Regions from separate parts of the Streptomyces sp. NPDC005181 genome, predicted to be linked through region 1. Evidence: riboswitches for the same ligand, from Rfam matches in the RefSeq annotation. Region 1 holds a riboswitch; each other region holds the start of a gene.

Region 1 (5,625 bases):
TCGCCTCGGCGCGGTCGCCGATGCCGCGCTTCGGCACGTTCAGAATGCGGCGCAGCGGGACGGTGTCCTCGGGGTTGGCGAGGACCCGGAGGTAGGCAAGGATGTCCCGGACCTCCTTGCGCTCGTAGAAGCGCACGCCGCCGACGACCTTGTAGGGCAGGCCGACGCGGATGAAGATCTCTTCAAAAACCCGGGACTGCGCGTTCGTCCGGTAGAAGATGGCGACATCGCCCGCCTTGGCGTCGCCCGCGTCGGTCAGCCGGTCGATCTCGTCGGCGACGAACTGCGCCTCGTCGTGCTCGGTGTCGGCGACATAGCCGGTGATCCGGGCGCCCTCGCCCGCGTTCGTCCAGAGGTTCTTGGGGCGGCGGCTCTCGTTGCGCTCGATGACCGCGTTGGCCGCGGAGAGAATCGTCTGCGTGGAGCGGTAGTTCTGCTCCAGCAGGATCGTCGTCGCGTTCGGGTAGTCCTCCTCGAACTGGAGGATGTTGCGGATGGTCGCGCCGCGGAAGGCGTAGATCGACTGGTCCGCGTCACCCACGACGCACAGCTCGGCGGGGGCGTCGGCCGGTCCGGCCGGGCCCACCAGTTCGCGTACGAGTGTGTACTGCGCGTGGTTGGTGTCCTGGTACTCGTCGACGAGGACGTGCCGGAAGCGGCGGCGGTAGTGCTCAGCGACATCGGGGAACGCCTGGAGCAGATGGACCGTCGTCATGATGATGTCGTCGAAGTCCAGTGCGTTGGCCTCGCGCAGCCGGGACTGGTACATCGCGTAGGCCTGGGCGAGCGTCTTCTCGAAGCCGTCCGCGGCCTGCCCGGCGAAGGTCTCCTCGTCGATCAGTTCGTTCTTCAGGTTCGAGACCTTCGCCGTGAACGACTTCGGCGGAAAGCGCTTCGGGTCGAGGTCCAGATCGCGGCAGACCAGGGCCATCAGCCGCTTGGAGTCGGCGGCGTCGTAGATCGAGAACGACGAGGTGAAGCCGAGCTTCTTCGATTCCCGGCGCAGGATCCGTACGCACGCGCTGTGGAACGTCATGACCCACATGGCGTTGGCGCGCGGTCCGACGAGCTGCTCGACGCGCTCCTTCATCTCGCCCGCGGCCTTGTTGGTGAAGGTGATCGCCAGGATCTGGCCGGGGTGCACCCCGCGCTCGGCCAGCAGATGGGCGATGCGGTGGGTGAGAACCCGGGTCTTGCCGGAGCCGGCCCCGGCGACGATGAGCAGCGGCGAGCCGGCGTGCACGACGGCGGCGCGCTGCTCGGTGTTCAGCCCGTCGAGCAGGGCGGCGGCGTCGATGACGGGGCGGTGGGCGCCGTCCCGGTAGTACGCGTCCCTGGGCGGCGGGGGCGCGTCGAATACGCCCGCGAAGAGGTCCTCCGGCACCGCTTCGGGTGCGGAGTCCTCGGGGGGCGGCGGGGGCTCTTCCTCCGAGTGCTGGAGGCCGGCCAGGAAACTGTCGTCAAAGAGGCTGCTCATCGCTTGACGAGTCTAGGCCGCCGCACCGACACCGTGCGGCCGCATGGCTAACCGCACCCGGAACACGGGCACATACAGAGACCACGCACCCACACCGCGTAAGGGAAGAGGGGGCTCGCTCCGCCCGCACCACCACCCCGTCATCAAGGTCACGAAAATGTATCGGGCATATCGAACATCAACCTTCACAGCAGCACCATGGGTTGGCTAGCGTGCTCGGTCGGGCGGCCCGTACCACCTGAGGCGAACCACGCCGAGCGGGCTCCCACGCTGAATCCGGGCTGCCCTCGCGGGAGTTCGGAACCGGGGACCCACATGCATCACCGGGGTGAATCGGTCCATATCCCTCATTCGGACCGTAGGGCAGCCTTCCGTTCCGCCCGAACCCGACAGCTAACCCGGTAGGCGGTCCACGGAAGGAGATGCCGGCCTTGGCGTCGCATCGCAAACCGCGCACCCGTGTGCGCAGCACCACCCCCGCCGTCGGGTTCACGACGGCCGCACTGGCAGGGATGACCCTGCTGTCCGCGCAGAGCGCCACGGCCGCGCCGGCCTCACCGAAGCCCAGCATCGAGGACGTGCAGAAGAAGGTCGACGACCTCTACCGGCAGGCGGGCACCGCGACCCAGCAGTACAACCAGGCGAAGGAGGCCTCCGCCGCACAGCGGGGCAAGGCCGACGCCCTGCTGAACGAGGTCGCGAAGCGTGCCGACAAGCTGAACGACGCGCGTAGGGCGCTCGGTGAGTACGCGGCCGCGCAGTACCGCACCGGCTCCATCGCACCGACCGCCACCTTCTTCCTGGCCGACGACCCGCAGTCGTACTTCGACCAGAACCAGTTGATGGCCCGGATGGCGGGCCGGCAGCAGAAGGCGGTCACGGACTTCCGCACCCAGCAGGCCGCGGCGTCGGAGAAGCGCGCCGAGGCGGTGAAGAGCCTGGAGACGCTCACCGAGTCGCAGGCCACGCTGCGGACGAGCAAGGAGAACGTCCAGAAGAAGCTGGGCGAGGCCCGCACGATGCTGTCGAAGCTGACGGCCGAGGAGAAGGCGCGACTCGCAGCGCTGGAGCGCAAGAAGGAGGCGGAGGCCAAGCGCAAGGCGGAGGAGCTGGCCCGCCGGCAGGCCGCCGCCAAGGCCGAGGCGGACCGCAAGGCCGAGGAGGCCGCGCAGCAGGCCGGATCCGGCGGCGATACGGGAACGGGCACCGGGACCGGAACCGGCTCGGACACCAGCGCCACCACGAAGGCCGAGAAGGTCCTCGCCTTTGCCCGCGCCCAGATAGGCAAGCCGTACGTCTGGGGCGCGACGGGCCCCTCGTCGTACGACTGCTCGGGGCTGACCCAGGCCGCCTGGAAGGCGGCGGGCGTCGACATCCCCCGTACCACCTGGGACCAGGTGGAGATCGGCACGCGGATCGCGACGGCGGATCTGCAGCCGGGCGACCTCGTCTTCTTCTACGACGACATCAGTCACGTCGGCATCTACGAGGGCGACGGCATGATGATCCACGCCCCGAAGCCGGGGGCGAATGTCCGCGAGGAGTCGATCTATTACATGCCGATCTACGGCAGCGTGCGGCCCGCGTAGCGCGGCCCCGGACAGCGACGAGCCCCTGCCGGACGGATCCGGCAGGGGCTCGCGCGATGAATGACAGGGGCGGCTCGGGCGGCAGCGGCCGGCTCAGGTCCAGAGGGTCGCGATGAAGATATTGGCGACTGTCAGTCCGCCGACCGCCGCGAAGACGCCCTTCTCGACCTTCTCCTCGTCCCGCTTGATGTAGACCAGCGCGAGGATCACGACCAGGACCGCCAGCTTCACGCCGATCTTGATGTTGTTGACCGGCTGGTCGTCGGCCTGGTTGAGCCCGACCAGTGCAACACCGGTGACCAGCATGGTCAGCGCACCGTGCAGCATCGCCGGGACGAAGCGTGCCGTGCCCGCGCCCATCGCCTTCATCTGGGTCAGGAAGCCGCCCAGGAGGGAGGCGATACCGATGATGTGCAGCGCGACGAAGACATTGATGAGTACGTCCATGGGGCCGCAGCCTAGCCGGGGTCATAGCACCGCCCTCCGGCGAGGTGGGGGATCTGTGCATTTCACTCGCATCTGCACCAATTGCCTGCCTCTGGTGCGATTTCTCCGATCACTTGATGACATCGCCTCGCCAAATTCGGGCAATAGCCGTCATTACGACTCTTCCCCATGCCCCGGGTTTAGCGTCCCTATCCAGGTGACCGACTTCACCGTCGCTCCGCACCCGGACGGCGACCCGGTCACCCCGCCGAAGAGTCCGGCGGCGAGCCGCTCCCCCCTGCCGGCTTCGCCGTCGGACCTCCGCGGGCCCGCCGGTAGGCCCCGACGGGCAGTCGACAGCGAGGAGCCCCGCCCCCGTGGCAGCACATCGAAAACCCAAGCAGCGCCCGCATACCGGCTCTGCTGCCCGCACCGCAGCCACCCTCGCGTTTGCGGGGGCCGCGACAGCTGCCGCCCTGCCGGGGGCTGCACACGCCGATCCACAGCCCACCCCTTCCCAGGTCAAGGCCACAGTGGACCGGCTGTACCACCAGGCGGAGGTCGCCACCGAGCAGTACAACGGCGCGAAGGAGAAGGCGACCGCCACCGCCAAGTCCCTGGGAGCACTGCGCGACGAGGCCGCCCGCAGGACCGAACGCCTCAACGCCTCCCGCAACGCACTCGGTTCGCTCGCCGCCGCGCAGTACCGCACCGGAGGCATCGACCCCGCCGTACAGCTGGCGCTCTCCTCCAACCCCGACCAGTACCTGCAACGGGCCTCGTACGTGGACCGGATCGCCGACCGTCAGGCCACCGAGCTCTCCAAGGTGCAGCGGCAGGTCACCGAGATCGCGCAGCTGCGCGCCGAGGCGAAGGAGGAGCTGGCGGCACTGGGCGCCCGCCAGGCCGAACTGAAGAAGCACCGCACGACGGTCAGGGCCAAACTGGCCGACGCCCAGCGGCTCCTGGACACCCTGTCCCCCGCGCAGCGCGCCGCGTACGAGCGGTGGGACACCACACGCTCCGCTGCCGGCCACGCCGATCGCAGCGACCGGCGCGCCGGCGCCGCACAGGCCGCCCCCAACGCCCGCGCCGCAGAGGCCGTCGCGTTCGCCTACGGGGCGCTGGGCAAGCCGTACGTCTGGGGCGCGACCGGTCCGACCTCGTTCGACTGCTCCGGGCTGACCCAGGCCGCCTGGCGCTCCGCCGGTGTCTCGCTCCCGCGCACCACATACACGCAGATCAACGCCGGGCAGCGCATCTCCCGCTCCGAACTCACCCCCGGTGACCTGGTGTTCTTCTACTCCGGCGTCAGCCATGTCGGCCTGTACATCGGCGACGGCCGGATGATCCACGCGCCGCACCCCGGTGCACCGGTCCGCATCGCACCGATCGACGAAATGCCCTTCGCCGGGGCGACCCGGGTGGCATAGGCTCCCGGCTGCCGCAGTCCGGAGTCCCGCCGGGACCGGTCGAAGGAGACCCCGCACATGCCCTTGGACACAGACGTCCAGAGCCACACCCGTACGCTCGCCCTGCGCTCCCCCGACCATCTGCGGATCGGCCCGTTCACCGTCCGCCACAACCCCCATTGGCAGCTCAAGTACGCCAATTACGCGATCCCGGACCAGGGGGCCGAGCCGACGGCGGCCGACGTGCAGGCGCTGATCGCCGCGTTCCGAGAGCGGGACCGGATGCCGCGTCTGGAGTATCTGCCCAGTGCGGCGCCCGCGGTCGAACCCGCGCTGCTCGCCGCCGGTTTCACCGTCGAGAACCAGGCCCCGATCCTGGCCTGCGCCCCCGGCGACCTCCTGCCGCCGAAGCCGGTGGACGCCCTCGTCATCACCGAACCCGCCACCGGCACGGAGTTCGACGCCGCCGCCCGCGTTCAGCACCACGGCTACGGCGGGACGGGCGAACCCGAGGGCGGCGCGGCGGCCTGGCTGCGCAACGCGGTGGCAGGCGGCGGGGTAGCGGCCCTCGCCACCGTGGACGGTGTCCCGGCGGGCGCGGGCGGCTGCTCGGTCCCGGTCGACGGCCTCACCGAACTGGCCGGTCTCGCCGTCGCCGACACGTTCCGCCGCCGCGGCATCGGCGCCGCGCTCTCTGCGCATCTGACCGCGACGGCGTTCG
Region 2 (5,625 bases), on a different contig from region 1:
CGGCGCGCTCCCCGAGATCGTCGGCGAGCAGCTGCGCGAAGAGGTCCGTGAGGAGGTCCCGGCGCGGGCGCTGATGGCCGCCTACCGGCTGCCGCACGACGGCACCCGGGAGTGCGACGCCGCCGACCTGGCGCTGACCGTGCTGGGCGGCGGCGAGTCCTCCCGGCTGCACAACCGTCTGGTCCGCCGCGACCGGACGGCGGTGGCGGCCGGATTCGGGCTGCTGCGGCTGGCCGGTGCGCCCTCGCTCGGCTGGCTGGACGTGAAGACGTCCGGCGGGGTCGAGGTGGCGCAGATCGAGACCGCGGTCGACGAGGAGCTGGCCCGGTTCGCGGCCGAGGGGCCGACACCCGAGGAAATGGAGCGCGCCCAGGCCCAGTTGGAGCGCGAGTGGCTGGACCGGCTCGGTACGGTCGCGGGCCGCGCCGACGAACTGTGCCGGTTCGCCGTGCTGTTCGGCGACCCGCAGCTCGCCCTGACCGCCGTCCAGCGGGTGCTCGACGTCACCGCGGAAGAGGTCCAGGCGGCTGCCAGTGCCCAGCTGCGCCCCGACAACCGGGCAGTGCTCGTCTACGAGCCGGTCGAGCCGGCCGAGTCCACCGCTGGGGCGGCCGCCGACGAGACGGACGCCGACACCGACGCGCACGAAGGGGCGGACAAGTGACCGACGCTGCCGCGACTGGAGTATCGATGGAGTACCACCCGCAGCCGACCCCCGGAACGGCCAGGCCCTGGGCCTTTCCCGCACCCGAGCGCGGCGCCCTGCCCAATGGGCTCACGGTGCTGCGCTGCCACCGTCCCGGCCAGCAGGTCGTCGCGGTCGAGATCTACCTCGACGCCCCGCTGGACGCCGAGCCCGAGGGCCTCGACGGCCTGGCCACGATCATGGCGCGGGCGCTGTCCGAGGGCACCGACAAGCGCTCCGCGGAGGAGTTCGCAGCCGAGCTGGAGCGCTGCGGGGCCACCCTTGACGCGCACGCCGACCACCCCGGCGTGCGGGTCTCCCTCGAGGTCCCGGCCTCCCGGCTGGCCAAGGCGCTCGGTCTGGTCGCCGAGGCGCTGCGGGCACCCGCGTTCGCCGACAGTGAGGTCGAGCGGCTGGTACGCAACCGGCTCGACGAGATCCCGCACGAGCAGGCCAACCCGGCCCGCCGTGCCGCCAAGCAGCTCTCCAAGGAGCTCTTCCCGGCCACCGCGCGGATGTCGCGCCCGCGCCAGGGCACCGAGGAGACGGTGGAGCGGGTCGACTCCGCGGCCGTCCGCAGCTTCTACGAGGCCCATGTCCGGCCGTCCACCGCGACCGCCGTGGTCGTCGGTGACCTCACGGGCATCGACCTGGACGCGTTGCTCGCCGACACCGTCGGCGACTGGTCCGGGAACACCGCCGAGCCCCGGCCGGTCCCGCCGATCACCGCCGACGACACCGGCCGGGTAGTCATCGTCGACCGTCCAGGAGCCGTGCAGACGCAGCTGCTGATCGGCCGCATCGGTGCCGACCGGCACGACAGCGTGTGGCCGGCCCAGGTCCTCGGCACGTACTGCCTGGGCGGCACGCTCACCTCCCGGCTGGACCGGGTGCTGCGCGAGGAGAAGGGCTACACCTACGGCGTACGGGCCTTCGCGCAGGTTCTGCGGTCGTCGGCGCCGGACTCCGCCTCCGGGGCGACGGGCGCCGCGATGCTGGCCATCAGCGGCTCGGTGGACACGGAGTCCACCGGACCGGCGCTCGATGACCTGTGGACGGTCCTGCGGACGCTGGCGGCCGAGGGCCTGACCGACGCCGAGCGCGAGACGGCCGTGCAGAACCTCGTGGGTGTCGCCCCGCTGAAGTTCGAGACGGCGGCCTCCGTCGCGGGCACGCTCGCCGATCAGGTCGAGCAGCACCTCCCGGACGACTACCAGGCGCAGCTGTACGCCCGCCTCGCCGAGACCGGCACGGTCGAGGCGACCGCGGCGGTGGTCAGCGCCTTCCCGGTGGACCGTCTGGTCACGATCCTCGTCGGCGACGCCGCGCAGATCGAGGAGCCGGTCCGGGCGCTGGGCATCGGAGAGGTGTCGGTCGTCAGCAGCTGACGCATCAAATAACCGCATAAAGGGACATAGGGAGACCCCCGTGAGTCGCTTCTCGCAGGGGTCTTCCCTTTTGTCCGATTTAGGACAGAAGTTGCGTATATGCCCTGTGGGATGTGCTACAAAACGCCCTGTCCGTTTGGTGAATGAAAGTGCCCCCGCCTAGCGTCGGCATCGCTGCCCGTCACTCGTATGCCGCATCCGCGGCGCCGGTCAGCCATCGCCGAGTCCCCGTCAGGCGCGAGCCTGGGGAGCCGGGGACCCATGCAGTCCCTGGGGTGAATCGGATGCCTGCGCGCCTCTTGTGGGGCTCGCGGATCCGTAGGAGACCTTCCTGCTCCGAACCCGTCAGCTAACCCGGTAGGCGAGAAGGAAGGAAAGGACCACCCACTTCATGGCGTTCACCCGCCCCACCGGGAAGCACCGTGCCCCGAGCCGTCTGACGCGCAAGAGCGCGCAGATCGCCGGCATCGCAGCTCTGGCCACCACCGGCGTCATCGGTGGGCTGGCCTCTCCGGCTCTCGCCGCCGGCGCCGAAGCCCCCTCTGTCAGCGAGATCGGCCTGAACCAGGTCATCGCCATCGAGGGCACCCTCGCCGACCAGGTTGCCACCCAGGCCGACGTGCAGATGCGCCAGGCCGAGGTCGCAGCCAAGGCGAAGGCCCAGGCGGCCGCCAAGGCCAAGGCCGCCGCCAAGGCGAAGGCAGAAGCGAACGCCAAGGCAGCAGCGAAGGCCAAGGCAGCAGCCAAGGCCAAGGCCGAAGCCCGCGCCAAGGCGGCCCGTGACGCCAAGGCGCGCGCCGCCCGGTCCGCCGAGCGCACCCGCCTGGGCTTCTTCCAGCTCCCGGTCGCCGGTTCCTACGTCACCACCGGCTACAAGTCCAGCGGCTCCCTCTGGTCCTCCGGCAGCCACTCGGGCATCGACTTCCACGCTCCCTCCGGCAGCTCCGTCGTCGCCGTCGGCGCCGGCACGGTCGTCGAGGCCGGCTGGGGCGGCGCGTACGGCAACAACATCGTGCTCCGGATGACGGACGGCACGTACACCCAGTACGGCCACCTCTCGTCGATCGGCGTGTCGGTCGGCCAGAGCGTCGGCGCGGGCCAGCGGATCGGGTTCTCCGGCTCGACCGGCAACTCCACAGGACCGCACCTCCACTTCGAGGCCCGGACCACGCCGTCGTACGGCTCCGACATGGACCCCGTCGCGTACCTGCGCGCCCACGGCGTCAACGTCTGACCGACGCAGCACCTCCCGAAGGCCCCGGCGCGGGAAGCCGGGGCCTTCGTCGTACCCGGACCGCCCCCGTCGGGGGCGCTTGCCGAACCGTCTTCGGACCAAAAGATATTCATGGATTTCGGCCCGGCATCGGAAATGCGGTCGCATTGCAATAGAGTCACAGAACAGGCGTCGGTCGGCCGCGTTTCGCGGGGATTAAGGCGGAGGTTCGGACATGCGCATTCCGGCGCATTCGGTATGCACGGCAATCCGTGACGACATCGTCTCCGGTGTCTTCGAACGCGGCAGCAGACTCACCGAGGAACTGCTCGCACGCCGTTACGGGGTCTCCCGTGTCCCTGTTCGGGAAGCGCTGCGCACCCTGGAGTCCGAGGGTTTCGTGGTCACCCGCCGGCACGCCGGCGCCTGTGTCGCCGAGCCGACCGAGGAGGAGGCTGCCGACCTGCTGGAGGTCCGGATGCTGTTGGAGCCGCTGGGTGCGGCCCGCGCCGCGCAGCGCCGCACCGAGGCACACCTCAAAGTCCTCCGCGGCCTGGTCAGGCTCGGTCAGGAGCGGGCCAGGCGGGGTGAAGGGGAGGATCTCCGCTCGCTGGGCGGCTGGTTCCACGAGACGCTCGCCCAGGCCTCCGGCAGTCCCGGGCTCATCGCGCTGCTCACCCAGCTCCGGCACAAGATCGCCTGGATGTACGCGGTCGAGCAGCCGGCCCGCCCCGCCGATTCCTGGGCCGAGCACGGGGCCATCGTGGACGCAGTCGCACGCGGTGACGCGGAACGGGCCAGGGGGCTGGCCGCGCAGCACGCCGAGCGGGCCACCGCCGCGCACCGGCTGCGGCGCGCGGACCGCACCCCGGGCCGCGCGCCCGCCCCGCCGCGGCCAGGCCGGGTGAGGACTTCGCAACATGTCGTAAACACCACGAGCGGCCGTCATTAACACATGCGCCGTATACAAAGAGATGTAATTCGGCGGGGCTTTGTTTCGGCTGCCCAAATTCGCTCCGGAGTGGTCCCGAAAACCGGCTCGGGAGTGGACGGGATCGGTCCTGAGATCGGTGCAGTTCGTGAAAACGAAAGAGCCGCGGCCCCCCGTCAAAGGTGCCGCGGCTCTGCCGCAGGAATACTTCCGGCCGGAACAGGCCGGACAGGTCCGGAATCAGACGGTCTCCGGGAGTTCGTCGAGCCCCTCGGCGACCAGCCTCGCCAGTCGGTCGAGCGCGGCCTCGGAGTCGTCCGCCTCGGACGAGAGAACGATCTCCTCGCCGCCCTGCGCGCCGAGGCCGAGCACCGCGAGCATGGAAGCGGCGTTCACCGGGCTGCCGTCGGCCTTGGAGATGGTCACGGGGACGCCGGACGCCGTGGCGGCACGGACGAAGATGGAAGCGGGGCGGGCGTGGAGGCCCTCGACCCAACCGACATTGACGCGGCGCTCAGCCATGGTTCTGCCCTTCACGAATCAATGGTTGTCTAGACCAGTCTCTCATGTGGTGCGCGATGCTCCGCCCGACCTGCGACCCGGCGCCGCAGCCCGTGCCGCAAGGCCGATCGGCCCTCTCAGACTGCCCCGGCCCCGAGCCGTACGCGACCGCTGACCGAGCCGTAGGCTTTGCCCATGCAGCCCACGCCGGAGCAGAGTCCGCATCACGCGTACCCCGACCACTGGGAAGCGGACGTGGTGCTCCGCGACGGTGGCACGGCCCGGATCAGGCCCATCACCACGGACGATGCCGAGCGGCTGGTCAGCTTCTACGAGCAGGTTTCTGACGAGTCGAAGTACTACCGGTTCTTCGCCCCTTATCCGCGGCTCTCCGCCAAGGACGTGCACCGCTTCACCCATCACGACTACGTCGACCGGGTGGGTCTCGCCGCCACGGTCGGCGGCGAGTTCATCGCCACCGTCCGCTACGACCGGATCGACGCGACCGGCCGGCCCGCCTCCGCCCCCGCCGACGAGGCCGAGGTGGCCTTCCTCGTCCAGGACGCCCACCAGGGCCGCGGCGTGGCGTCGGCGCTGCTGGAACACATCGCCGCGGTGGCCCGTGAGCGCGGCATCCGGCGCTTCGCCGCCGAGGTGCTGCCCGCCAACAACAAGATGATCAAGGTGTTCCGGGACGCCGGGTACACCCAGCAGCGCAGCTTCGAGGACGGCTCCGTCCACCTGACCCTCGACCTCGAACCGACCGCTGAGTCCCTCGCCGTCCAGCGTGCCCGTGAGCAGCGGGCGGAGTCGCGGTCGGTGCAGCGGCTGATCGCGCCGGGCTCCGTCGCCGTCATCGGCACCGGCCGTAACCCCGGCGGGGTGGGCCGCACGGTCCTGCGCAATC
Region 3 (5,625 bases), on a different contig from region 1:
CCGCCCCATCTCCCTCTACATCAACTCCCCCGGCGGCTCGTTCGACGCCATGGCAGCGATCTACGACACGATGGAGTACCTCACCTGCGAGATGGAGACCTTCTGCCTCGGACAGGCCGGTTCCAGCGCGGTCCTGCTGCTCGCCGCGGGCGCCCCCGGCCGGCGGCACGCCCTCCCCGGGGCCAGGGTCGTCGTGCAGCAGCCCGCGCTTCCCGAGCCGCTGCAGGGCCAGCCGTCCGATCTGGAGATCGAGGCGCGGGAACTGGTCCGCATGCGTGAGCAGCTCACCCACCTGCTGGCCCGTCACACCGGGCGCACTGCCGAACGGATCGCCGCGGACATCGAGCGCGATCTCATCCTCGATGCCCCGGGCGCCAAGGCGTACGGCCTGGTGGACCACGTTCTGGAGAACCGCAAGACGTCGCTCCCGCCGAACGGCGCGAGGTGAACACCCGATGCAGCCACCGGAGTTCCCGCCGCTGCCCGCACTGACGCGCGCCGAGGGCGAGTTCATCGACTGTTATCTGGAAGTGCTCGACCAGGTGGGCCGGATCAACCCCGCCCACGGCAGCGACACCTACGGCGCGTTGTGCGCGGCACAAGCACTCGCCTCGCGGGCGCGCGCCCTGCGGGACGCACTCGCCTTGATGCACGAGCGCGGTGAGGCACAGATCCACGCCGCCACCTTGGCGCGGGCGCTTCGCGTGTTGGACGGGGAGCAGCGGGCCCGACGGGTCACCGTGCCCCCTGCCCAGACGAGTTGATCAACCCCCTTCCGCGACACGCCCGGCGGGCTGATCAAAATTCCTCGCTCGTTCGGCGTAGGAGATCCCCCGCGCGAGGGACGGCTCAACTTGCGCTTTCGGCATGGCCGGTGAACGGAGTCTGCTGCTCCGCCGCTGGTACGGGACCGGTCGGGGCGACCGGCCGGGTTCACGGAACGACCGCACCCACCCGGATGGGCGAATAGCGACGAATTTCCCATATCGCTCAATATCCTCGGAAATCCGGCACTCGGTGAGTCAAGATCCGTGGGACGACAAGCCCCCGCCACCGCGGCGGGGCGGTCCGGGCGGACGCCGAGTCCTGCCGCCGCCCGGATGCCTGGTCGACAGAAGTGGATCGGCAGGAGTGGAGGACCCGAGCACAACGGGTCGACCGGGCATCCGGTCGACCCTCGGGGTGAAGCCGCCAAGTGCGGCCGGGCAACTTCGCCAGCCCGAACCCGACAGGTCATCCTTCACAGGCGGCTGACGAAGGGTTGCGCATGACTGCGCAGGTTCACGTCCCGTCTCTGCTCACCCGGGCCGGTACGGCCACGGTTCTGACGCTCGCCGCCGTCGGCGGCTCCGTGATCGCCCCCGGCGTCGTGACCGACGCCCAGGCCGCGACTCATTCCACGAAGGCGCTCAAGATCGCCGCGTCGAAGAAGGGATCGCCGTACCGGTACGGGGCCACGGGCCCCCACCGTTTCGACTGTTCGGGCCTGACGATGTTCGCCTTCAAGAAGGTGGGCAAGAAGCTCCCCCGCACGGCCCAGCAGCAGTACAACAAGACCCGGCACATCTCGGCCTCGCAGCGGCGACGCGGCGATCTGGTCTTCTTCCACTGGGGGCGCAGCGTCTACCACGTGGGGATCTACGCCGGTAAGGGCAGGATCTGGCACTCGCCGAAAAGCGGTGCCGTGGTGCGGCTGGAGAAGATCTGGACGAGGAGCGTCTGGTACGGACGGGTCCGCTGACTTCCGTCTCTTCCGTCTGCTCCGCCTTTCGGCTGCCGGTCACCTCCGCCGGTCAGCGCAGCAGGGGGCCGGTGACCAGCACCGCCGCGAGCCCGGCGACGACCGGCGCGGCGCGGACGAGCAGCCCCCGGCGACGCCGAGCGCCGTGGCCGCCCCGGCCGCGCGTGAGGCGAGAGCGTTCCGTACGACCACGGTGAAGTCGGCACCCGGCAGCGCCACCATCCCCGCGGCGACCCCAGCCGCCCGAGGGGATCGCCGCGGTGACCTCGGGCGACGTCGATCTCGCGCTGACCCATGCCTATGAGCCGGCGTGCGGGGAACGGGGTGGCGGTGGTGCCTGAGATGGTCGCCGCGATGTCGCCGACGCCGCTGTCCGTGCGGCGGCTGGAACCCGCAGCTCTCCGGCGGACCACCTCGGTGTTGCACCACGGCGACGGGGCGAGTGGAGCGGCTGCCACGCTGTGCGCGCTGCTGCGCGGCGGCTTCGGGCGGGCTGCTGCGGTGCAGTGACCATGCGTCGCGACGGACGGCGACGCACCCGACGGCCGGCTGCCGACGACGCGAAGTCCGGGCCCGGCCCGAGTTCAGGTCCGGCGGGGACGGTGGTCACGTCTGGACGGTGACCGACCAGGGGAGCGCGATCCACACGGTCTTGCCTCCCTCGGCGGTCGGCGTGACCGTGAGCCGTCCACCGCACTCCTTGGCCAGACAGCGGATGATCACCATGCCGCGCCCGTTGTCCTGCCGCACGGCGGCGGGCAGTCGTTGGGGCCACCGGGGGTGACTGTCCGTCACCCCGAGATGCAGCTGTTCCTCCCGCTCCAGCCGCAGGTCCACGGTGAAGGTGGGCGACTGGCCGAAGGTGTGCTGGACAGCGTTGGTCGTGAGCTCGGAGACGATGAGCCGGATGGTGTCGGCGATCTCCGTGTCATCGGGAAGACCCCAGTCGGCGAGCACCTTGGCCACGTATCTCCGGGCCGAGGAGACCGAGAGCGGCTCGCTCGGCAGAGTGACACTTGCTTCTTGATGGTCTGCCATGGCGAGCCGTCCTTTTCCCGCCCGGACCGACCCGTGATCGGCCCGGGATGCGCTTCGCGCCAGAGTGCCACTGATGCTGCCCTCCGTGACGGCGATCCACCAAGATATGCATATATCTGTCGCTCGAAGCGGTGAACTCTGGCCCGGAATACCGCGCATGGGCGGCACACTGGCCCCTCGGCACGAGAGGGAGGGAGGCCGCGGATGCAGCACGGCCCCGCGGTGCGGCGCCGCAAGCTCGGGGAGGAGCTGCGGAGTCTGCGCCACACGTCCGGACTGACGAGTCGTGACGCGGCACGGCTGGTCGGCTGGCATCAGTCGAAGGTGAGCCGGATCGAGACCGGTACCAGTGGTGTGAAACCGGCCGATGTGGGCCGGCTGCTGGATGCCTACGGCGTGGACGACCTGCAGTTACGGACGCTCCTGGAGACGCTCGCGGGTTCGGCGGGCGGCGGCGGAACCGGTTGGTGGCACGCCTACCGCGGTCTCATCCCGCCCCAGTACCGGGACTTCATCAGTCTGGAGTCCCAGGCCAGAACCGCCCGCACGCTGGAGACCTCGGTGGTGCCCGGGCTCCTGCAGACCGCCGACTACGCGCGTGCGGTCACCCGTGCGTCGCTGGACGGGCTGCCCGCCGGCCAGCTGGACTCGCTGGTGGAGGTGCGGCTCGCCCGGCAGGGGGTGCTGCGGACCGATCCGCCGCTGCGGCTGACCGCGGTGCTCGACGAGGCGGTGCTGCGGCGCGAGGTCGGCGGGCGCCAGGTGATGCGCAATCAGTTGCGCCATCTGATCCGGGTTTCTCAACTTCGCCACGTACAACTGCAGTTGCTGCCGTTCGCGGTAGGTGGGTATATGGGCCTCACCGGACCTTTCGTTATCTTCTCCTTTCCGAACACTTCTGATCTGGATGTGGTTGTTCTCGACCACTTGACGAGTAGCCTCTACCTGGAACGGAAAGAAGACCTTGAGGCGTACAGCTCGGCCTTCTGCACGATGCAGGCACACGCGCTGTCGCCGGAGCACTCGTTGGACCTGATCGCCGCGATCGACCGCGACGGCTAGGAACCTCAGACTGCCCGAGGGGGCCCGATGTCCGATTGCCTCGCAGAGCACGCCTTACAGTGGCGGCGCAGCAGCCGCAGCACGGGGATGAACAACTGCGTGGAAGCCGCGCTGTTCGGTCCGGAACGGCTTGCCGTGCGGGACTCCAAGGACGTGTCCAGGCCCCCGCTGCGGTTCTCCGCGGCGGCCTGGAAGTCGTTCGTCTCCGGCCTGGCCGACGGCTCGGCGGGCTGACCGGCCGGGTCGCGGCTCCGGTCAGGCTGCCGGAGCGGTCCGCAGGACGGTCTCCACCGCGTTCGTGATCTGCGCCTCCGTCAGATCGGCACGGGCGGTGAGCCGCAGCCGCGAGATGCCGTCCGGGACCGACGGCGGGCGGAAGCAACCCACCACGATCCCGGCCGTGCGGCAGTCGGCCGCCCAGCGCACCGCCGCGTCCGGCGAAGGCGCCCGGACCGAAACGACGGCGGCGTCGGGGCGAACCGCGGTCAGCCCCGCGGCGGTCAGTCGTTCGTACAGGGCGGTGGCGACCGCCCGGGCCCTGCCCGCCCGTTCCGGCTCGCGGCGCAGCAGTCGCAGGCTTGCAAGAGCTGCGCCTGCGGCGGCCGGTGCGAGCCCGGTGTCGAAGATGAACGTACGGGCCGTGTTGACCAGATGGTCGATCACCCCGGCCGGTCCGAGGACCGCTCCGCCCTGGCTGCCCAGGGACTTGGAGAGGGTGGCGGTGGCTACGACGCCTTCGCCGCCGGCGAGACCGGCGGCGGCGAGGGCGCCGCGCCCGCCGTCCCCGAGCACGCCCAGACCGTGCGCGTCGTCGACGAGCAGCGCGGCCCCCTGCGTATGGCAGACGTCGGCCAGTTCGAGCAGCGGTGCGGCGTCGCCGTCGACGGAGAAGACGGAGTCGGTGACAGCCAGGGCACGGCCGTCGTGCGCGTGCAGCGCCTTGGCGACGGCCTCGGGATCGGCATGCGGTACGACGGCGGTCTCGGCCCGGGAGAGCCGGCAGCCGTCGACGATGGAGGCGTGGTTGCCCGCGTCGGAAACGATCAGGGAGCCGCGGCCGGTGAGGGCGGTGAGCGCGGCGAGATTGGCCGCGTAGCCGGAGGAGAGGACCAGGGCTGCCTCGAAGCCGCAGAATGCGGCCAGTTCACGTTCGAGTTCGGCGTGCAGTGCGGTGGAGCCGGTGACCAGCCGGGAGCCGGTGGCGCCCGCACCCCACCGGTGCGCGGCCTCGGCGGCGGCCGCGGTCACCTCAGGGTGCCGGGTGAGGCCCAGATAGTCGTTGCTCGCGAGGTCCAGCAGTTCCGGGTCGGCGGGCCGGGGGCGGAGCGTGCGGACGAGTCCGGCATCCGCACGGCGGCGGGCCTCGTCGTCGATCCAGTCGAACGGGGCGAGGGGCATGGCGACGGTCCCTTTTGTAGGCAGCTCACAGACCCTAACCGGGGGCGCAGCCGGGCATGGTGTGGCAATACACACACCCTCTGCGGGCTCTGTTGTCCGGTTCCTCCTTGGCTGCGGGCGGTGGAGTAGGCAAGGATCATCGCCATGGACCTCCTGAACACGCTGGTGGACAAGGGGCTGCGGCGCGAGCTGCCGACCCGCGAAGAAGCGCTCGCCGTGCTGGCGACCTCTGACGACGATCTGCTCGAAGTGGTGGCCGCGGCCGGAAAGGTACGCCGCCAGTGGTTCGGCCGACGGGTGAAGCTGAACTATCTGGTCAATCTCAAATCCGGGCTCTGCCCCGAGGACTGCTCGTACTGTTCCCAGCGGCTCGGCTCGAAGGCCGA
Region 4 (5,625 bases), on a different contig from region 1:
CTGCTGATCTTTCTCTTCCGAGGGCGCCACTTCAGCGGCATCGTCGACGGCGTCGTCATCGCGGGCTTCACCGCGACGGGCTTCGCCTTCACCGAGAACATCCTCTACCTGGGCAACGCCTTCGGCGAGGACCAGCAGATCGGCACCTCGGGCTTCGCGTCGGTGACCGCCGCGACGTTCTTCGTACGCGTCGTGATGACGCCGTTCGCGCATCCCCTCTTCACCGTGCTGACCGGCCTGGGTTTCGGATTCGCGGCGCTCAGCGCACGGCGCCACCGCATCCGCCGGATCCTGCTGCCGCTGCTCGGGCTGGTCCTCGCGATGGGCATGCACGCCCTGTGGAACGGCTCGGGGGCGTTCGGCCCGTTCGGCTTCTATGCCGTGTACGGGGTGTTCATGGTCCCGGTCTTCGGGCTGCTCACCTGGCTGGTGATCTGGTCACGCCAGCGGGAGCTGCGCACCCTGGAGACCGAGCTGCCCGCCTACGCGGCAGCCGGCTGGCTGACCCCGGCCGAGCCGCTCGCGCTCTCCTCGATGCGGGCCCGCGGCATGGCCCGGGACGTGGCGCGCCACCAGCACGCGCGTGTGTACGGAAGCGCGCGTCCGTACGGCACCCCGTACGGAGTCACGAACCCCGGCTACGGCTACCCCGCACCCGGCCCCCCACCACCCCACTCCCCGGTGTACGGGAACAGCCGGGTCGTGGCGCAGGTCCGCAGCCATGCCAAGGCTCAGGCCAAGGCGCGCGGCAGAGCGGCGGCCCGTGCGGTCGCCGAGTACGAGTCGTTCGCGACGTCGCTGGCGTTGCTGCGCCACCGGGCCCGCCGCGGGGCCGCGGACCCGGACTTCGTGGCGCGCGAGCTGGAGCTGCTGCACCACCTCTGGCAGCGCAGGGAAGTGGCCGGCCCCGCACTGACGTACGCGGCGCAGGCAACGGGCCGCCTGCGCCCCCGCTGCATACCCGCGAGGCCGGCCCCGCACCCGCAGTACGGCGGCTACCGCCCGAACCCGTATCTGCCGCCCCACGCCCAGCAGCCGTATGCCCAGCCGCCGTACGGCAGCGGCCCACCCCCGCGCTCCTGGTGAGGGCTCAGGCGGAGGCCTCGGTGAGCTCCGCCAGTTCCTGCTCGGTCAGCTGAAGGTCGGCCACGGCCACCAGGGCGGGCACCTGCTCGACCGTACGGGCCGAGGCGATCGGCGCGGCGACGGTCGGACGGGCGGCGAGCCAGGCCAGGGCGACGGTCGCGATCTCGGCGCCGCGCTCCTGGGCGACCTTGTCGAGTGCGGCCAGGACCTTCTGTCCGCGCTCCGACGCCAGATACTGGCCGGCCTTCTCGGCCCGCGCGCTCTCCACCGACGTGCCCGGACGGTACTTGCCGGTGAGGAAGCCCGAGGCGAGGGCGAAGTACGGGACCGCGGCGAGCCCGGCGCGGGCGGCCACCTCCTGGAGTTCGCCCTCGTAGGTGTCGCGGGAGACGAGGTTGTAGTGCGGCTGCAGGGCGACGTAACGGGCGAGCCCCTCGCGCTCGGAGAAGTCCAGGGACGCCTGGAGCCGCTCCGGACTGATGTTGGAGGCGGCGATCTCGCGCACCTTGCCCTCCTTCACCAGCTGGTCGAGGGCGGTGATGATCTCCTCGACCGGGACGGTCTCGTCGTCGAAGTGCGTGTAGTAGAGGTCGATGTGGTCGGTGCCCAGCCGACGCAGCGACTCCTCTGCCGCGGCCTTGATGGTGGTGGCGGAGAGCCCCTTGTACGCGGGGTGGGAGCCCACCTTGGTGGCGACGAGGATGTCGGAACGGCGGGAGCGTGCGGCGAGCCACTTGCCGATGACCGTCTCCGACTCGCCGCCCTAGTTGCCAGGGACCCAGGCGGAGTACGCGTCTGCGGTGTCGAGGAAGTTGCCGCCCGCCGCGGCGTACGCATCGAGTACCGCGAACGACTGCGCCTCGTCGGCGGTCCAGCCGAAGGCATTGCCACCGAGGGCGAGCGGGAAGACCTGGAGGTCGGAAGAGCCGAGCTTACGGAGAGAAATCAAATGGATCAACGGAACCCGCCGCGCCCGCTATTCCGTCCAGGGGGCACCTGGAGGGCCCCGCACGGGCATCCACCGGGGCCTCTGCACGGGCATCCGCACCGGCATCGCAAGGACCGGGTGACAGCAGACCGGCAGCCCTGACGTCGGGGGGTGAGCGTCAGGACTGCCGGGGTTCAGGGGCCGGGGAACCGGCGCGGACTCAGACGGTGAGGCCCTTGTCGCGCAGCCAGGTCATCGGGTCGATGCCCGAGCCGTCCGGGGTGTGGACCTCCAGGTGGAGGTGGGGTCCGGTCACATTGCCGGTGGCTCCGACGCGGCCGATGGTGTCACCGGTGGTGACCTTCTGGCCGACGCTGACGTCGATCGACGACTGGTGGCAGAACCACAGCTCCGTACCGTCCTCGAGCTCCAGGACCGTGCGGTAGCCGTACGAACCGGACCATCCCGCCGACTTGATGGTGCCGGTGTGGACGGCCTTGATCGGCGTGCCGGTCGGCGCCGCGAAGTCGAGGCCGGTGTGGTAGCCGGAGGACCACATCGAACCGGCTTCGCCGAAGGTCGAGGTGATCGTGTACGAGGAGGTGGGGATGGCGTAGGAGGCGGCGAGCTTGGCGAGCCGTGCGGCCTCGGCCTTCGCCTTCGCCTCTTCCTCCGCCTTCTTCTTCGCGGCGGCGGCCTTGGTCTCGGCGGCGTCCTGCTTCGCCTTGGCCTCGGCGGCAGCCTTCTCCGCGGCGGCCTTCTCCTCGGCGGCCTTGGCCTCCGCGTCGGCGGCGTTCTGCTGCTGCTCGGCCTGCTGGAGGATGCGGGCGCGCAGCGCCTCGCCTGCGTCGGTGGTGCCCTGCTCGGCCTCGGCGGTGGTGATGCCGGCGCTGGTGAGCGGGGCGGCGGAGACCGCGGACTTCGCCTGGTCGGTGGCGGACTCGTCGGAGAACAGGGCGCCCACGCCGGGAAGGGACTTGGCGTCGGGGAGGTTGTCCGCGAGTGAGTCGGGAAGGGAGATGGAGACCGGCGGCTTGCTCTGCGCGGTGGCCATGCCGCCCGCACCTACGGCCGCGATGACGCCGACTCCGAGCACCGTGGAGCTGCGGGCGAGCCCGTTGCGCTGCTTGACGACGCGGTGCCTGCCGCGTACGGGGCGGACGGACTCCTCGGTGGGATTCCATTCCTCCCACGCCCGGTCGGTCTCACCGGAACCGTCGGCCGCGAACTCAGTGGTGAATTCGGCGCCGAAATCGGTTCGCTGCTCGGTTCCGTACTCGGTCGTGAAGGCGGAACCGAACCGGGAGGGGGCTTCGGGGGCAGGCTTGTTGGACGCCACGGGGGCGCACTCCTTTCCTTCCTTCTCGCCTACCGGGTTAGCTGACGGGTTCGGAGCAGGAAGGTCTCCTACGGATCCCTCTGCCTCTCGCGAGACACAGGTGTCCGATTCACCCCATGTAGGTGGTTCCCCGGTTCCCTTGCGGAATTCGGCGCTCGCGCACGGTGCCGCCACTGACGACGGCTGGGACAACCGCGCTGCGTTATCGAACGTTAATAGACAGACGGGTCCGATTCCAAGCCGTTCCCACTGATCGTTCATGGCCTTGGCCTGGACTTTACGGGACACAATCGGGCGGAAAGGGCGAGTTGACCGCTCCTCAGCCACTACCCGGTTTCTGACGTTGCGTCAAATGTTATGCGGAGCGGGGCCTTTCGGTTACGCACGGTGGCATCGCCCGTGTGGAGCCCCTTCACCGGCTCAGCTCTTCCTCACTCGCGTCCCGGCCCACGATCTTCACAGTCCTGCGCCGCTCCGGCTGCCCCTGCGCGGGACGTGCGACCGCGAGCAGCGCCATGTCGTCGGTGGACCTGCCGCCGGTGTGCAGCCGTACGTCGTCGGCCAGCGCGGACAGCAGCGCCTCGGGCGCGGGGAAGATCCGCCCGCGCAGCCGGGCCGCCGGATCGTAGAAATCTCCTTGGGTGTCGCGCGCCTCGGTGAGTCCGTCCGTGTAGGCGAGCAGCGTCGTCCCGGCGGCCAGCTCCCATACGTCGGCCCGGTCCGTCCACGCCCCCAGGTCCATGCCGAGCGGCAGCGCGGGCACCGTCGGCGCCAACACGTCCAGTTGGCCGTCGAGGTGGAGCAGCAGCGGCTCGGGGTGGCCTCGGTTGACGATCCGCACCTCGGCCGCACCGGGCGGGATCTCGGCGAGCACGGCGGTGACGAACCCCTCGACCGGATCGATCCCACCCTGCCGCGGCCTCTCCCGCGTCAGCGCCCGCTCCAGCCGCTGCGCCACGCCCTCCAGCGAATCCTCCTGCTCGGCGGCCTCCCGGAACGCGCCGATGACCACCGCCACCGTCGCGACCGCTTCGAGCCCCTTGCCCCGCACGTCCCCGACCACGAGCCGCACCCCGTACGGGCTCTCCGCCACGGCGAACAGGTCACCGCCGACGAATTCGTCCGCCTGGGCCGCCTCATACCGCGCGGCGACATGGAGTCCCCCGACCCGCTCGGCCGGGATCGGCAGCACGGCCCGCATGGCGGTCTCCGCGATGACCCGCGCCGAAGCCAGCTGCTCGTTGCCGCGCTGTACGACCCGGTTGATGACGACGGCGAGGACAGCGACCGTGATCACGGTGACGAGTTCGATGGACGGCACGACCGCCGGCAGCGTGCTGCCGGACAACCGCAGCGCGAGGATCGAGAGAACCGCGGCGATGCCGATCCGGACGGTGCTGAACAGCGAGAAGAACGGTGCGGCGATCAGCGGAGCGGCCACGAACATCGGCACTGCGGTGAAGGGCGGTGGGCTGAGGTAGTCGAACACCAGCCCGCCGACGATCATCAGGAACGGCAGCGCACGGACGAACCACCAGGCCCAGCCGCGGACCACGTCCCGCCCCCTGAGCCGCCCCCCGCGCAGTTTCTCCGCCATCCCCACCTGTGGTCTCCTGCCCGGCGCGCCCTGTGCTGTCCTGGGCAGGTGCGCCCTGTGGTCTCCTGCCCCGTACACGCACGGCTCTGTCCTGACCTGCACGCGCACGGCTCTGTCCTGACCTGCACGCGCACGGCTGAGGACGTGCGCCCCGCCTCCCAGGTTTGCCGGAGCGGCGTCGCGCGGCGACTGCTCATCGGCCAAAGGGACGACGGAAAACACGAATCAGGCCCGGCACGCTTTCTGCATGCCGGGCCTGATTCTTCAGTAGCGGGGACAGGATTTGAACCTGCGACCTCTGGGTTATGAGCCCAGCGAGCTACCGAGCTGCTCCACCCCGCGTCGGTAAACACAACTCTACGCCATCAGGAACTGACTGCTGACCAAGAAGGAATCCGCCGCCCGACCGAACGGTCCCGGCGTCTTTCCCCGCCCCGGCCCCGCCGGGTCAGTTCGAGTCAGTGATGCGCTGCGCCTGTTCTGCGTTGACCGCCGGTTTTCCCGCGCTCGCGCTGCGCTGGAGCGAGTGGAGGATGGCCAGCCCCTGGCCGACCACGCCCGCCGCCATCTCGTTGACCCCGTCGGTGCCGTTGAGCACGGTGAGGCTGGCCCCCTTCATCCCGCGGGCCGCCGCGTCGGCCAGCGCCGGCAGGTTCTCCACGATGCGGTTGGCCG

The links. A riboswitch is a leader RNA that binds a small molecule or an ion and turns the genes downstream of it on or off. The one in region 1 is predicted to bind cyclic di-AMP.
Positions count from the first base shown of each region.
Region 2: another riboswitch for cyclic di-AMP. It lies ahead of ABZV38_RS11785 (M23 family metallopeptidase); the one in region 1 lies ahead of ABZV38_RS19690 (NlpC/P60 family protein).
Region 3: another riboswitch for cyclic di-AMP. It lies ahead of ABZV38_RS18800 (C40 family peptidase); the one in region 1 lies ahead of ABZV38_RS19690 (NlpC/P60 family protein).
Region 4: another riboswitch for cyclic di-AMP. It lies ahead of ABZV38_RS15565 (M23 family metallopeptidase); the one in region 1 lies ahead of ABZV38_RS19690 (NlpC/P60 family protein).

Region 1 is NZ_JBEXID010000028.1:58,097-63,721, reverse strand. It holds gene pcrA (DNA helicase PcrA) at 1-1,477, opposite strand, end outside; cyclic di-AMP (ydaO/yuaA leader) riboswitch at 1,736-1,901, shown strand; gene ABZV38_RS19690 (NlpC/P60 family protein) at 1,900-3,066, shown strand; gene ABZV38_RS19685 (hypothetical protein) at 3,160-3,513, opposite strand; gene ABZV38_RS19680 (NlpC/P60 family protein) at 3,870-4,925, shown strand; gene ABZV38_RS19675 (GNAT family N-acetyltransferase) at 4,983-5,625, shown strand, end outside.
Region 2 is NZ_JBEXID010000013.1:21,889-27,513, reverse strand. It holds gene ABZV38_RS11795 (pitrilysin family protein) at 1-664, shown strand, start outside; gene ABZV38_RS11790 (pitrilysin family protein) at 691-2,073, shown strand; cyclic di-AMP (ydaO/yuaA leader) riboswitch at 2,282-2,452, shown strand; gene ABZV38_RS11785 (M23 family metallopeptidase) at 2,465-3,307, shown strand; gene ABZV38_RS11780 (GntR family transcriptional regulator) at 3,522-4,238, shown strand; gene ABZV38_RS11775 (HPr family phosphocarrier protein) at 4,458-4,739, opposite strand; gene ABZV38_RS11770 (GNAT family N-acetyltransferase) at 4,914-5,625, shown strand, end outside.
Region 3 is NZ_JBEXID010000026.1:54,971-60,595, forward strand. It holds gene ABZV38_RS18790 (ATP-dependent Clp protease proteolytic subunit) at 1-448, shown strand, start outside; gene ABZV38_RS18795 (hypothetical protein) at 456-764, shown strand; cyclic di-AMP (ydaO/yuaA leader) riboswitch at 1,084-1,264, shown strand; gene ABZV38_RS18800 (C40 family peptidase) at 1,268-1,741, shown strand; partial or broken gene ABZV38_RS18805 (LysE family translocator) at 1,800-1,963, opposite strand; gene ABZV38_RS18810 (hypothetical protein) at 2,075-2,251, shown strand; gene ABZV38_RS18815 (ATP-binding protein) at 2,348-2,779, opposite strand; gene ABZV38_RS18820 (helix-turn-helix transcriptional regulator) at 2,984-3,841, shown strand; gene ABZV38_RS18825 (DUF397 domain-containing protein) at 3,869-4,075, shown strand; gene ABZV38_RS18830 (8-amino-7-oxononanoate synthase) at 4,097-5,239, opposite strand; gene bioB (biotin synthase BioB) at 5,384-5,625, shown strand, end outside.
Region 4 is NZ_JBEXID010000019.1:90,343-95,967, reverse strand. It holds gene ABZV38_RS15575 (PrsW family intramembrane metalloprotease) at 1-1,086, shown strand, start outside; partial or broken gene ABZV38_RS15570 (aldo/keto reductase) at 1,091-2,035, opposite strand; gene ABZV38_RS15565 (M23 family metallopeptidase) at 2,235-3,353, opposite strand; cyclic di-AMP (ydaO/yuaA leader) riboswitch at 3,365-3,517, opposite strand; gene ABZV38_RS15560 (PP2C family protein-serine/threonine phosphatase) at 3,766-4,860, opposite strand; tRNA gene ABZV38_RS15555 (tRNA-Met) at 5,219-5,292, opposite strand; gene ABZV38_RS15550 (SPFH domain-containing protein) at 5,399-5,625, opposite strand, start outside.